3 linked regions of the Aeoliella mucimassa genome follow. The protein of the gene in region 1 interacts with the protein of each later gene in a pairwise test. Links are inferred from orthologs where the notes say so. Each region holds a gene or a part of one and is shown in the gene's direction. Other genes may lie near its edges.

Region 1 (4,232 bases):
GCATCATTGCGACGCTGCGGAAACGACTGAACGCCATCAAGGAGGCACGCTCCGTGGCGTTCCCACCGCCGGCGATCGAGGGGCTCGGCGTCTCGGCGGGCTTCGAGATGCGCTTGCAGGGCAAAGGGGACATGAGCCTCCAAAACCTCGGCAAGATCGCCGAGGAGGTCGTGAGCGACGCCAACTCGCAAGCGATCGTGCAAAACGCGAATACTACTTTCCGAGCAGACGTGATGCAGCTGTTTGCCGACATCGATCGCGACAAGGTAAAGCGGCTGAGCATTCTGCTCGACGATGTGTTCGCCACGTTGCAGGCGTACCTGGGTTCGGCCTACGTGAACGACTTCAACAAGTTTGGCCGCACGTATCAGGTGAAGGTGCAGGCCGATTCGAAGTTCCGTACCAAGCCCGAAGATATCAAGCAACTCGACGTGCGGAACTTGAAGGGCGAGATGGTGCCGGTGAGCACGTTCGTAAAAGTCGAAGAGATCACCGGCCCGCAAACCATCATGCGTTACAACATGTTCCCGGCCGCAGCCATCTCGGGCGAGGCGGCCGACGGATTCAGTTCGGGCCAGGCGCTCGATCTGATGGAGCAGTTGGTGACCGACAAATCGCAAGGCGACCTGGGGTACGAGTGGACTGGCATGTCGTACCAGGAGAAGCAGGTCGGCTCCGAGGCGGTGTTCATCTTCTTATTTGCCATTCTGTGCGTGTTCCTGGTGCTCTCGGCCCAGTACGAAAGCTGGGCCAATCCTTTCGCGGTGGTGGCCGTGGTGCCGTTGGCCGTGCTGGGTGCGGTGGCCGCCGTGGCGATTCGCCAGATGGATAACAATGTCTACACGCAGATCGGCCTAGTGCTGCTCGTCGCGATGGCCAGTAAGAACGCCATTCTGATCGTCGAGTTCGCCAGCCAGTTGCATCAAGAAGGTCGCGACAAGGTCGCAGCCGCCATCGAAGCGGCTCGGCTTCGCTTCCGCGCGATTTTGATGACCTCGTTCTCGTTCCTGTTGGGAGTCATCCCGCTGCTGATCGCCAGCGGTGCGGGGGCTGCCAGTCGGCAAGCAGTCGGCACCACCGTGTTCGGCGGCATGATCGCTGCCACGTTGTTCTCGGTGGTGTTCGTCCCATTGTTCTTCGTGGTCGTCACTCGGCGGCGAAAACTATCCCATGACTCCGACCGCTAGCATCGCGCCCTGATTGCGAGTCCCTGGGCGTGGGTGGCGAGTCGCCGAAACCAGCAGGCGAGCATACAGTAGCCGAGTGATTCGGTTTTCAGCAGCAAGGGACTCGTGAAACTCGTGGAAGCGGCCGAGTGTGGCCAAGGCAGCCGGCAAGGTCGGCCGAGGTGGTCGATCCCCGATTTTCGGCAGGCTCGGCTGTCAAATCGCTCGGTAACCCCGTTTCAGCCTCCCGTTGGCAGCATGATTATTGCTCCTAACCTGTTCTGTGCGAACATGTTAAGTAGCAGCATGGCAATTGCTTCGGGGGCGACCTTTGTCGCCGGCCTATTGCGGGTTAAACTTTACTACTTGCGCGACTTAACCTGTTGCCGCCCAATAGTTTTCCGTCTGTCGCACCGCGGGTGCCGACAAGAGGACTTTCTACCCATACTAGCTTTCGATTCGTTTAACTCATGCATTCACAAGTTGTTGTTCTAGGTGGTGGCCCCGGTGGATATGCGGCGGCGTTCATGGCTGCCGACTTAGGAATGGAGGTCGCCATTGTCGAGGCTGATCCTCGTCTCGGTGGTACCTGCCTGCTGCGTGGGTGTATTCCCTCGAAAGCCCTGTTGCACGTGGCCAAAGTAATTTCCGAAGCCGGCGACATGGCCGACTGGGGAATCGAGTTCGATAAGCCAAAGATTGATGTCGACAAAGTTCGGGCGCGGAAAGAAAAGATCATCGAGACCCTTTCCGACGGTCTCGCAAGCCTGGCGGTACGACGCAATGTCAAACGCATTCACGCACGCGGCGTGTTCGTTGACTCTAATACCCTAGAACTCGAAGGGGGCAACCCCGAGACCTACGAGAGCAAGCGTTTGACGTTTGATCACTGCATTCTGGCGACCGGTTCGGTGCCCGCGATGCCCAAGGCGTTCGATATTGGCTCGCCGCGGGTGTTCGACTCGACCGGCGCTCTGGCGCTGGCCGACATCCCTGGCTCGCTGTTGGTCGTGGGTGGTGGATACATCGGACTCGAGATGGGCACGTTCTACGCCGAACTCGGTGCGAACGTTTCGGTGGTCGAGTTGACCGATGGATTGCTGCCGGGCGCGGATCGCGATCTGGTGAAGCCGCTTATTAAACGCGTACACGAACGCTTCCTAGGCATCCACACCGGCACGAAGGTGGTTGGTCTGAAAGATGTCGGCGAGTGCGTGGAAGTCGAGTTTGAAGGCCCCGAACACAACGGCGTGCACAAGTACGACCGCGTGCTGATTTCGATTGGCCGCCGACCGGTATCCGGCGGTTTTGGCCTGGAGAACACCAAGGTCACCGTGAACGAACGTGGGTTCGTAGAGACCGACGATCAACAACGCACAAGCGACCCTTCGATTCTCGCCATCGGCGACGTGGCCGGCGAGCCGATGCTCGCTCACAAGGCTGCCGTGGAAGGCAAAGTGGCTGCCGAAGTGCTGGCCGGCGAACCTGCCGCGTTCGACGTGCAAGCGATGCCGGCCGTGGTGTTCACCGATCCCGAGATTGCTTGGGCCGGACTCACTGCCGAGGAAGCCAAGCAGCAAGGTCGCGCGGTGAATATCGCCCAGTACCCATGGCAGGCCAGCGGTCGCGCCATGGCCAACGGCCGCACGGATGGACTGACGAAATGGATTATCGAGCCCGAAACCGAGCGTGTGCTTGGTTGCGGTATTGTCGGCAACGGGGCCGGCGAGCTTATTAGCGAAGCGGTGCTGGCCATCGAAATGGGTTGCCACATTCGCGACATCGCCGAGAGCATCCACCCGCACCCGACACTCAGCGAAACTATTGCCTTTGCTGGCGAAGTGCATTTGGGCACCGCCACCGAAGTGTATCGACCCAAACGTAAGTAAGGTGTTCGGCATTGGCCGCTCGGAACGCCAGACGCAAGTTCCCGAGCCCCGGTTCTCCCACCTGCAGTCCTTAGCCCCTACAAGCAACCTATGTCTTCAATCGACGTCAATCAACACCACTCGCCGATTCCCGACGATAGCGACCCGACGGAAACCGCCGAATGGCTCGAATCGCTCGACTACGTTCTCGAGCACAAGGGCCCCGAGCGAGTCAAGCAATTGCTAGGTGCGCTCGAAGAAGCCGCCCACCGCAACGACGTTGAGCTGCCGTTCACGGCAACTACGCCTTACTTGAATACGATTCCCCGCAACGAGCAGCCGGCCTATCCCGGCGATCGTGAGCTGGAACGTCGTATCAAGAGCTATGTCCGTTGGAACGCGATGGCCATGGTCACCCGGGCCAACCGTCATCCTGCGTCTCCTGGTGGACACATCTCGACCTTTGCGTCGAGTGCAACGCTGTACGAAGTCGCCCAGAACCACTTCTTCCGTGGCCGCGGCGAAGATGGCTTCAGCGGCGACCAAATCTACTTCCAAGGCCACGCCGCACCCGGCATGTACGCCCGCGCGTTCCTGGAAGGTCGACTGACCGAACAGAACCTGGTGAACTTCCGCCGAGAGCTCTCGGAAGGGGGCGGCCTGAGCTCGTATCCCCATCCATGGCTGATGCCCGACTTCTGGGAATTCCCCACCGTGTCGATGGGCCTGGCTCCGATCATGGCGATCTATCAGGCTCGCTTCAACGAGTACATGACCGATCGTGGTCTGGCGGACTTGTCGAACAAGCACGTCTGGGCGTTCCTCGGCGACGGCGAATGCGACGAGCCCGAAACCCTGGGTGCCATCTCGCTGGCTGCTCGCGAGCAACTGCAGAACCTGATTTTTGTGATCAACTGTAACTTGCAACGGCTCGACGGGCCGGTGCGTGGCAACGGCAAGATCATCCAGGAACTCGAAGGCACCTTCCGCGGTGCTGGCTGGAACGTGATTAAGGTCATCTGGGGTAGCGACTGGGATCCGCTGATCGAGCAAGATCACGACGGTATCCTGGCCAACCGCTTCATGGAGATCGTCGACGGTCAGTATCAGAAGTACTCCGTATCGCCCGGCAGCTACATTCGTGGTCACTTCTTCGGTGCCGATCCTCGCTTGGAAGCGATGATCAAGCACTTGTCGG
Region 2 (4,290 bases), 580 kb from region 1 along the record:
GTGGCCCCGAGAGCGAAGCTCCCGACATCGACACCGGTGTGGAACGCGATCGGCTTTCGCAACTGCTGGCCGTGCAAGCCCGTATGCCTGAGGGCTTTAACGTGCACCCGAAGATCCAACGGGGCATGGACAAACGGATGGAAATGGCCGACGGTGCTGCCCCGTTCGACTGGGCGGCCGCCGAAGCCGTGGCTTTTGCGTCGCTGGCGACCCAAGGCTATCCGATTCGCCTGACAGGCCAGGACTGCGAACGCGGAACGTTTAGCCATCGGCACTCGGTGCTACACGACTATACGAATGGCGCGGTTTATATGCCGCTCAACCATTTGTCGAAGGACCAGGCTCACGTCGAGATCGCCAACAGCCCGCTCTCCGAAGCTGGTGTGCTGGCGTACGAATACGGCTACAGCCTCGATTCGCCCGACGCACTGGTGATGTGGGAAGCCCAGTTCGGCGACTTTGCCAACGCCGCGCAGGTGGTGATCGACCAGTTCATCGCCAGTGCCGAAGATAAATGGCGTCGGTTGAGTGGTTTGGTGCTGCTATTGCCTCACGGTTTCGAAGGGCAAGGCCCCGAGCACTCCAGCGCCCGCTTGGAGCGGTTCCTGCTGCTCGCTGCCGAGGACAACATTCAGGTGGTCTCTCCCTCGACCCCCGCCCAGTACTTCCACTTGCTCCGCCGGCAGGTGTTGCGACACTGGCGCAAGCCGCTGATCGTGATGACCCCCAAGAGCCTGCTCCGCCATCGCGAGTGCGTGTCGGACATCGAGGACCTGGCGAACGGTCAATTCCAACGCGTGATCCCCGATACTCGGATTACCGACTTGAGCCAAGCGAATCGCATTTTGCTTTGCTCCGGTAAGGTGTACTACGAGCTTTATGATCGCCGCGATGAGCTCGGTTTGCAGGACGTCGCCATTCTGCGAGTCGAACAGTTCTACCCGTTGCCGACCAAGGCATTGAAGGCCGCGCTCGACACAGCAAAGCCTGGCGCGGATGTGATTTGGGTACAGGAAGAGCCCGAAAACATGGGTGCTTGGCGATTCCTGCGTTGCCACTATGGTGACACATTGCTTGGCAAGTTCCCCTTGAGTGTGGTTAGCCGGCCCGCATCGGCCAGCCCTGCCACTGGTTCCCGCTCGGCCCACATCTCCGAACAAAACAAACTGATCGCCGACGCACTAGGTCAATAACCTTACGCAGCGATTCACTCTCAACTACGACAACCAAACGCAATCATCATGTCTAACACCGCAGGTGTCGAAATGGAGGAACTTCGCGTCCCCTCCGTCGGCGAGTCCATTACCGAAGTCGTTATTGGCCAATGGCACAAGAACGAGGGCGACACCGTTGCCCGCGACGAAGAACTAGTGGAACTCGAATCGGAGAAGGCCACGTTCGAAGCACCTGCTCCCGTGGCTGGCACCCTGGCGAAGATCCTGAAAAAGGCTGGCTCGACTGCCGAAGTCGGAGAAGTGATCGCCTATATTGATCCCACTGGCAACGGTTCGGCCAGCATGCCGGAAGCGAAGCAGCCAGAACCTGCACCAGCTCCCCCCGAGCCACCCAAGCCAGCCGCCCCGGCGACGCCCCCCCCTGCCCCAGTGGCCTCTTCGGCTCCGGCGAAAGCCCCCGAGAAGCACGTCCAATTGCCACCTCGCGATCAGCCGGCGTCAGACGATCCTGGCATCGTTGAAACCGCACCTCGCGTTATGCCCGCTGCTGCTCGAGAGTTGCACGAACGCGGGCTGTCGTCGTCGGAAGTCGCCGCCAGCGGTCCTGGTGGCCGACTGTTGAAGGAAGACGTTCAGCGTCACACCTCCAGCCCCGCACCGGCGAGTGCCCCAAGTTCTCCCGCTGCTGCATCGCGTAACACCAGCGAACGCGAAGAGCGCAAGCCGATGTCGCCGCTGCGTCGCCGGATCGCATCGCGTTTGGTCGAAGCCCAACACAACGCTGCACTGCTTACCACGTTTAACGAGGCCGACCTGACCGAGGTCAAGAAGCTTCGCGCCGAGCATGGCGATGCGTTCCACAAGAAGCATGGCGTGAAGCTCGGCTTCATGGCCTTCTTCGTGAAAGCCGTGGTCGAAGCCCTGAAGAACTGCCCCGAGCTAAATGCCAGCATCGACGGCGACGAATTGGTTTACCACCACTACTACGACGTCGGTATTGCTATTGGCACCGAACGTGGTCTGGTAGTGCCGATCCTGCGCGATACCGATCGCATGGGCTTTGCCGAGATCGAGAACACCATTGCCGACTACGGCACCCGCGCCCGCGCTGGCAAGCTAGGGATCGACGAAATGATGGGCGGCACCTTCACCATTAGCAACGGTGGTGTGTACGGCTCGCTGCTCTCGACCCCCATCGTGAACCCGCCGCAAAGCGGGGTGCTCGGCATGCACTCCATTCAGGAACGCCCGGTCGCCATCGACGGACAAGTGGTGATCCGCCCGATGATGTACCTGGCTTTGACTTACGATCACCGCATTGTCGACGGCCGCGAGGCTGTGACCTTCCTGCGGGAAATCAAAGAAGCGATCGAGGAACCCGCCCGGATTCTCATCGAGATCTAACCGGCGCAAGAGCGTGTTTGCACGCCCCCCCGACGCTTCCCAATCACGATTTGGTGAGCAAGCGAGTAGGTGAGTAGGTTCTGCACACTTGCTCACCAGATTCACTCACTTACCCACTCGCCAAAAACACATGAGCAATTTCGATTTACTAGTGATTGGGGCCGGCCCTGGTGGATACGTTGCGGCCCTTCGCGGTGCCCAACTCGGCTTGAACGTCGCGTGCGTTGAAAAAGAATCGGCCCTCGGCGGCACTTGCCTGCGGGTTGGTTGTATCCCCAGTAAAGCACTACTCGAATCGAGCGAACTGTACGAAGTCGCCCGCGAAGAGTTTGCCGCCCACGGTATCGATGCCGATGGGCTGTCGCTTGATCTCGAGAAAATGCTGTCGCGCAAAGACCGCGTGGTTACCACTCTCACCCGTGGCATTGCCGGCCTGTTCAAGAAGAACAAGATCACCCATTTTCAGGGACAAGCCCGCTTCAGTGGTCCTGGCAAGGTGGTCGTCGCTTCGGCCGATGGCGAGCAAACCGTCGAAGCCAAGCACATTATCATCGCCACAGGTAGCAAAGTAGCCAAACTGCCAGGCGTCGAGCCCGATGGCCAGCGCATCGGCACCAGCACCGAAGCGTTGAACTACGACAAAGTGCCCGAGCATCTGGTGGTGATCGGCGGCGGCGTCATCGGCCTGGAACTCGGCTCGGTCTGGCGGCGTCTCGGTGCCCGCGTCACGGTGCTTGAGTATCTCGATCGCATCCTGCCAGGCATCGATGCCGAAGTAGCCGATGCCGCGTTCAAAGTGTTCAAGAAGCAGGGTCTTGAGTTCAAACTCGGTTGCCGAGTAACCGGCGCCCAAAGCAAGAAGAAGCACGCCCGCGTCGAAATCGACGGACAAGATCCCATTGAGTGCAGCCAGGTGCTGCTTTGCACGGGTCGCGTGCCGATGACCGATGGCCTGGGCCTCGACACCATTGGCATTGCGGTCGACAAGCGTGGTCGCATTCCCGTAACGGCTGGTTTCCAAACTGCCGCCGAAGGGGTTTACGCCATTGGCGACGTGATCGAAGGCCCCATGCTCGCCCATAAGGCCGAGGAAGAAGGGGTTGCCTGCGTCGAGCGGATTGCTACCGGCTATGGACACGTCGACTATAACGCGATTCCCAGCGTCGCTTACACTCATCCCGAAATTGCCTCGGTCGGCAAGACCGAAGAGCAACTCAAGGACGAAGGCATCGAGTACAAGACCGGCAAGTTCGCCTTCATGGCCAACGGCCGCGCCAAGGCTCTTAACCAGACCGAAGGCTTTGCCAAGGTGCTGGCCGATGCCAAGACCGATCGCATTCTCGGCGTTCACATCTTCGGCGCCCGCGCGGGCGATCTGATCGCCGAAGCAGCCGCGGCCATGACGTTCCACGCGAGCAGCGAGGACCTGGCTCGCACGTGCCATGCCCATCCCACGCTGTCCGAAGTGCTGAAAGAAGCTGCGATGGCAGTGACCAGCGGGGCGATTCACTCGTAATCACCGCCGGCTTCTGCGTGATTCGGCACTACTGGTGCAAAAACCTGTTCGGCCACCGATAAGCTATCGCTCGCGTGCGAATACGGCGTACCGATGGCGTAGCGCTGTCGTCATCAGATAACCGTACGCGGAGGGGCACTGCCATCGGATTCCCGTCCGCCTACAATGGTGGTATAAGCGGCTAAGGTCGCTCCC
Region 3 (4,290 bases), 1.3 Mb from region 1 along the record:
AAACGCAAACGATGCTCACCAACGCACCCGCGATTGAGTTCTATAAAAACCTGGGCTTCGCACCGATCGACCATGGATTGGTCTACCGCCGCGAAGCCCGGAATTCTTAATCACTGGTAAGCTGCGAACTTTGGTTGCTCGGCTCGCTGCGTTGGCCCTGTTGGCTTAGCGTGGCAACGGTGCCTGGCGACCTGGGCGATAGAAGCCATGCTTCTCGAGCGCCGTGTAGACTTCTTCCAAAGTCTTCTCGCCGAAGTTGGAGATCGAAAGCAAATCGTCCCGGGTGCAGTTCAACAAATCGTGAACCGTGAACACACCCTTTTCTTCAAGGCAGTTGGTGGTACGCACAGCCAAACCAATTTCGGCAGTGCTCATTTCGAGGCGGGATTGCAGTTCTTGGCTGTCAGCTTCAGCACGATTGAGAGGAATACGTGTCATGATTCGAGACTCCCTCCATGGTTGATTGAATTGCGAACATCAACGGTAGTTGTTCGCCTGGCAATGGACCAGTGGTGCATGCTGGACACAATGAAAACTCGAGTTGCCCAACAGCCGGCACTTCCCTGGCCGAGTGCAATCTCAACTGGCGAAAGTATAGCAGGTTGTGTTCGATCTGCACCTGGGTCTGCCGCATTTTTTTGATTACCACAAGTAAACGCTAGCGACGACGCATGGAGAAAACCGAGCGAGCCGCGTATATTTTTAGCAGTCACTCCTTAGTTAAACACCAGCAACCCACTAACCGTTTCGCTGACAGCATGTCGTCTTATTCATCTCACGTTGCATCACTCAATGAAGCCCAGCGGGAAGCCGTGATGCATGTGGATGGCCCGCTGCTCATTCTCGCAGGCCCTGGTAGTGGTAAGACGCGCGTCGTCACGCATCGCATCGCGCATCTATTAGAATGCGGAGTCGCTGCGCGTCAGATTCTTGCGCTCACCTTTACCAACAAAGCGGCGAGCGAAATGCAAAACCGCGTGCAGGCGTTGGTGCCTGGACAACCTGTTTGGGTTAGCACGTTCCACCGATTCGGCGCGAGAATCCTCCGCGAGTTCGGCGAACTAGTTGGGCTGCGGCCGAACTTCACGATCTACGATACCTCCGACAGCAAGCAGGTGCTGAAGCGAGTAATCGAAGCCCAGCAAGTGTCGACGATGAACTATTCCGTCGACCGCATTGCCACGGCCATCAGCGGCGCGAAGAACAATTTGATCCGCCCCGAAGCGTACCAGCCGCACCGCCAGTCGGTGCTCTCGAGCGTGGTCGCCCAGGTGTACCCTGCGTACCAGGAGCGGATGCTGCAATCGGCCGCGGTCGACTTCGACGATCTGCTGATGCACGTCGCTACGCTGTTGTACGACAATCCTGAGATTCGCCAGCAGCTCGACAGTCGCTTTCGCTACGTACTGGTCGACGAATACCAAGATACCAACCAGGCGCAGTACGTCATTCTCAAGGCCCTGTCGCACGACTATCCGAATCTCGCGGCCACCGGCGATCCCGATCAATCGATCTATGGCTGGCGGGGGGCCGACATTTCGAACATCCTGAACTTCGAGAACGATTTCCCCGAGGTGAAAATCGTTCGCCTGGAACAGAACTACCGCAGCACCAAGCGCATCCTGCGTGTCGCCGACGAGTTGATTGCCTACAACACGCGCCGCAAGAAGAAGTCGCTCTTCACCGAAAACGACGAAGGCAATCCCGTGCGTCTGGTCGCGTACGCGGATCAAGATCTCGAAGCAAGCGACATCGCCGATCAGATTCGCGGTACTATCGAACGTGGCGAACGCTCCGCTAGCGACTTTGCCATCTTCTACCGCGTGAACGCGTTGTCGCGATCGCTCGAGCGGGCGCTCCGCAAAGCGGGAGTGCCTTACCAGATGGTTCGCGGGCAGGAGTTCTATGGGCGCAAGGAAATCAAAGACTTGCTGGCTTATTGCCAACTCGCAAACAATCCGCAGGACGATGTCGCGTTCGATCGGGCAGTCAGTGCTCCCACCCGCGGCGTTGGCAAGAAGTCGATCGAGCGATTGAACATGCACGCGTATCGCTACGGCACCTCGCTGCTCGACGCCGCCCGCGAGTGCAAATTGATCGAAGGGCTTACCAAGCGGGCGAGCAATTCGCTCACTGGTTTTGTCACGCTCATCGACAAGCTCTCCGCGGTAGCAGGCGAATCGGTCGAGGAAGTCATCGGCACCGCTTTGGAAGAAAGTGGTTACAAAGAGAGTCTCCGCAAGAGCGAGGATGTCGAAGACCAATCGCGATTGGAGAACGTCGAAGAACTGCTGACCGACGCCCGCCAGTTCGACGAGCAAAGCGAATCGACCGGCGATGGTGGACTCGAGACCTACCTCGAACGCACCTGGCTGGTGAACGAGACCGACAACTGGGAGAACGACGCCGACAAAGTGACGCTGATGACGCTTCACGCGACCAAAGGCCTGGAGTTCCCGGTGGTCTATCTCATCGCGACCGAAGATGGCATTTTGCCCCACGAGCGATCGCTAGATAGCGTCGATCAACTGGAAGAAGAGCGACGCCTGGCGTTTGTCGGCATCACCCGCGCCGAGCAAGAACTGCAACTGAGCTACGCCCGCATTCGCGAGTTCCGCGGCCAGCGCCGTGTGGCGATACCAAGTAAGTTCCTGATGGAGATGCCGCGGCACGAACTTCAGATGGGCGAAGCCGACAACATCGACCTGAGCTTCGATGTCGACGAGTACGACGGCTACGATGAGGAGCCCGATTACGACGAACAAGTCTTCGAACTCGATCATGGCCCCGAACACGACAAACCGAAGCCGCCGGTGTCGCTACCGGCCATGCAAACCGCCGCTCAACTCGATGCCGGCGGGACGAATCCCAAGCCCCACAAGCGAGTGTCACCCGACGTCTTCGTGCAAGGCATGACCGTCGTGCATCCCGAGTTCGGCCCCGGCAAAATCATCGCCCTTGGTGGCTCAGGGGCAGGACGCAAAGCAACCGTGCAATTCGCCATGGCAGGCGAACGCAAATTCGTGCTGGCACACAGTCCGCTACGCCCGGCCAATTCGTGATATACGTGGTCAGAATCGCTGTAGGTCGCTAACCGGCTTCCGTGGTATAAGGAGGAAACCTAGCCAGTTTCCCCTTTCCATCGATATCCGATGAGCGTTACCACCTGCCAGCCCGTCGCGCGCTTGAGTCGCCAGGAGAACCCGGCGTATCTCACGGAGCAGTTGATTACGTACCTAGGCAACAAGCGGTCGCTGCTTTCGCAGATCGAAACCGCGGTAGAACAAATCAAACGTCGACTGCATCGTTCGCACCTCCGCTGCTTCGATGTGTTCAGCGGATCGGGCGTGGTCTCTCGCGCACTGAAGCGTCATGCTTCGTTGTTGGTATCCAACGACTTGGAGCTGTACGCGGCCATCGCCGGCAGGTGCTATCTGGCCAACCGCTCGGAGGTCGACCTGGCGGCCATCGACGAATGGGTCGAGCGACTTAACGCCCGCCTGGAGGTCGATCCCCCGCAGCCAGGCTTCGTGAGCGAGATGTACGCTCCGCGCGACGAATCACAAATCACCCGCGACGACCGCGTGTTCTACACGCGCAACAACGCGCTGCGACTCGATCATTACCGTCGCTATCTGAACGAAGTGCCGGCCGAGCACCGCGACTTCCTGCTCGCCCCGTTACTGAGCGCGGCATCGGTGCACGCGAATACCGCTGGCGTGTTCAAAGGTTTTTACAAAGATCGAGCCACCAAGATCGGCCAATTCGGCGGCAGCGGGCGCGACGCTCTGAGTCGCATTCGTGGCAACATCGTGCTTCGCCCTCCGGTGCTAAGCCACTTTGAGTGCGACTGGCAGGTGCTGCAACTCGACGCAAACGTCGCCGCACGATCGGCCGGCGAGTTCGACCTGGCCTATCTCGATCCCCCGTACAACCAGCATCCGTACGGGTCGAACTACTTCATGCTCAACCTGCTCGCACGTTACGAGCGCCCGGAGCGGGTGAGTCGCGTCTCGGGCATACCGGTCGACTGGAATCGCTCGGGCTACAACGTACGAATTGAGTCGCTACGGCTAATGACCGACTTAGTCCAACAGATCGATACCCGGTTCCTGCTCATCTCGTTCAACGACGAAGGCTTCATCGCTCCGGCCGACATGCAGGCGATGCTCGAGAAGGTCGGGCGGGTCGAGGTGATCAAGCAGCGATACAATGCCTTCCGTGGCAGTCGCAGTTTCAAGAACCGCTCGCTCCATGTGACCGAACATCTGTTTCTTGTCGAGAAGTAAC

Evidence for each region. Proteins that work in one complex are often made in the same cells at the same time.
Region 2: the proteins of lpdA (region 1) and odhB interact in binary tests that used the Escherichia coli proteins (3 or more experiments, as listed by UniProt). The link is inferred for Aeoliella mucimassa from one-to-one orthologs.
Region 3: the proteins of lpdA (region 1) and Pan181_RS08520 interact in binary tests that used the Escherichia coli proteins (3 or more experiments, as listed by UniProt). The link is inferred for Aeoliella mucimassa from one-to-one orthologs.

Annotation. Positions count from the first base shown.
Region 1 is NZ_CP036278.1:804,251-808,482, forward strand. What follows is about bases 905-3,845. They hold lpdA (dihydrolipoyl dehydrogenase), read left to right. Parts: upstream 905-1,636; coding sequence 1,637-3,055; downstream 3,056-3,845. Other genes in these bases: Pan181_RS03285 (efflux RND transporter permease subunit), read left to right, coding at 905-1,187; aceE (pyruvate dehydrogenase (acetyl-transferring), homodimeric type), read left to right, coding at 3,146-3,845. Also shown: more of Pan181_RS03285, read left to right, coding at 1-904; more of aceE, read left to right, coding at 3,846-4,232. UniProt on the Escherichia coli protein: Lipoamide dehydrogenase is a component of the glycine cleavage system as well as of the alpha-ketoacid dehydrogenase complexes.
Region 2 is NZ_CP036278.1:1,382,479-1,386,768, reverse strand. The notes cover bases 412-3,410. They hold odhB (2-oxoglutarate dehydrogenase complex dihydrolipoyllysine-residue succinyltransferase), read left to right. Parts: upstream 412-1,241; coding sequence 1,242-2,579; downstream 2,580-3,410. Other genes in these bases: lpdA (dihydrolipoyl dehydrogenase), read left to right, coding at 2,710-3,410; Pan181_RS05655 (2-oxoglutarate dehydrogenase E1 component), read left to right, coding at 412-1,193. Also shown: more of Pan181_RS05655, read left to right, coding at 1-411; more of lpdA, read left to right, coding at 3,411-4,095. UniProt on the Escherichia coli protein: E2 component of the 2-oxoglutarate dehydrogenase (OGDH) complex which catalyzes the second step in the conversion of 2-oxoglutarate to succinyl-CoA and CO(2).
Region 3 is NZ_CP036278.1:2,119,476-2,123,765, reverse strand. What follows is about bases 412-3,410. They hold Pan181_RS08520 (ATP-dependent helicase), read left to right. Parts: upstream 412-758; coding sequence 759-3,062; downstream 3,063-3,410. Other genes in these bases: Pan181_RS08515 (DNA adenine methylase), read left to right, coding at 3,153-3,410; Pan181_RS08525 (DNA-directed RNA polymerase subunit alpha C-terminal domain-containing protein), read right to left, coding at 412-438. Outside these bases: Pan181_RS08530 (GNAT family N-acetyltransferase), read left to right, coding at 1-110; more of Pan181_RS08525, read right to left, coding at 166-411; more of Pan181_RS08515, read left to right, coding at 3,411-4,289. UniProt on the Escherichia coli protein: A helicase with DNA-dependent ATPase activity. Unwinds DNA duplexes with 3'-5' polarity. Translocates on single-stranded DNA with 3'-5' polarity. Initiates unwinding more efficiently from a nicked substrate than double-stranded DNA.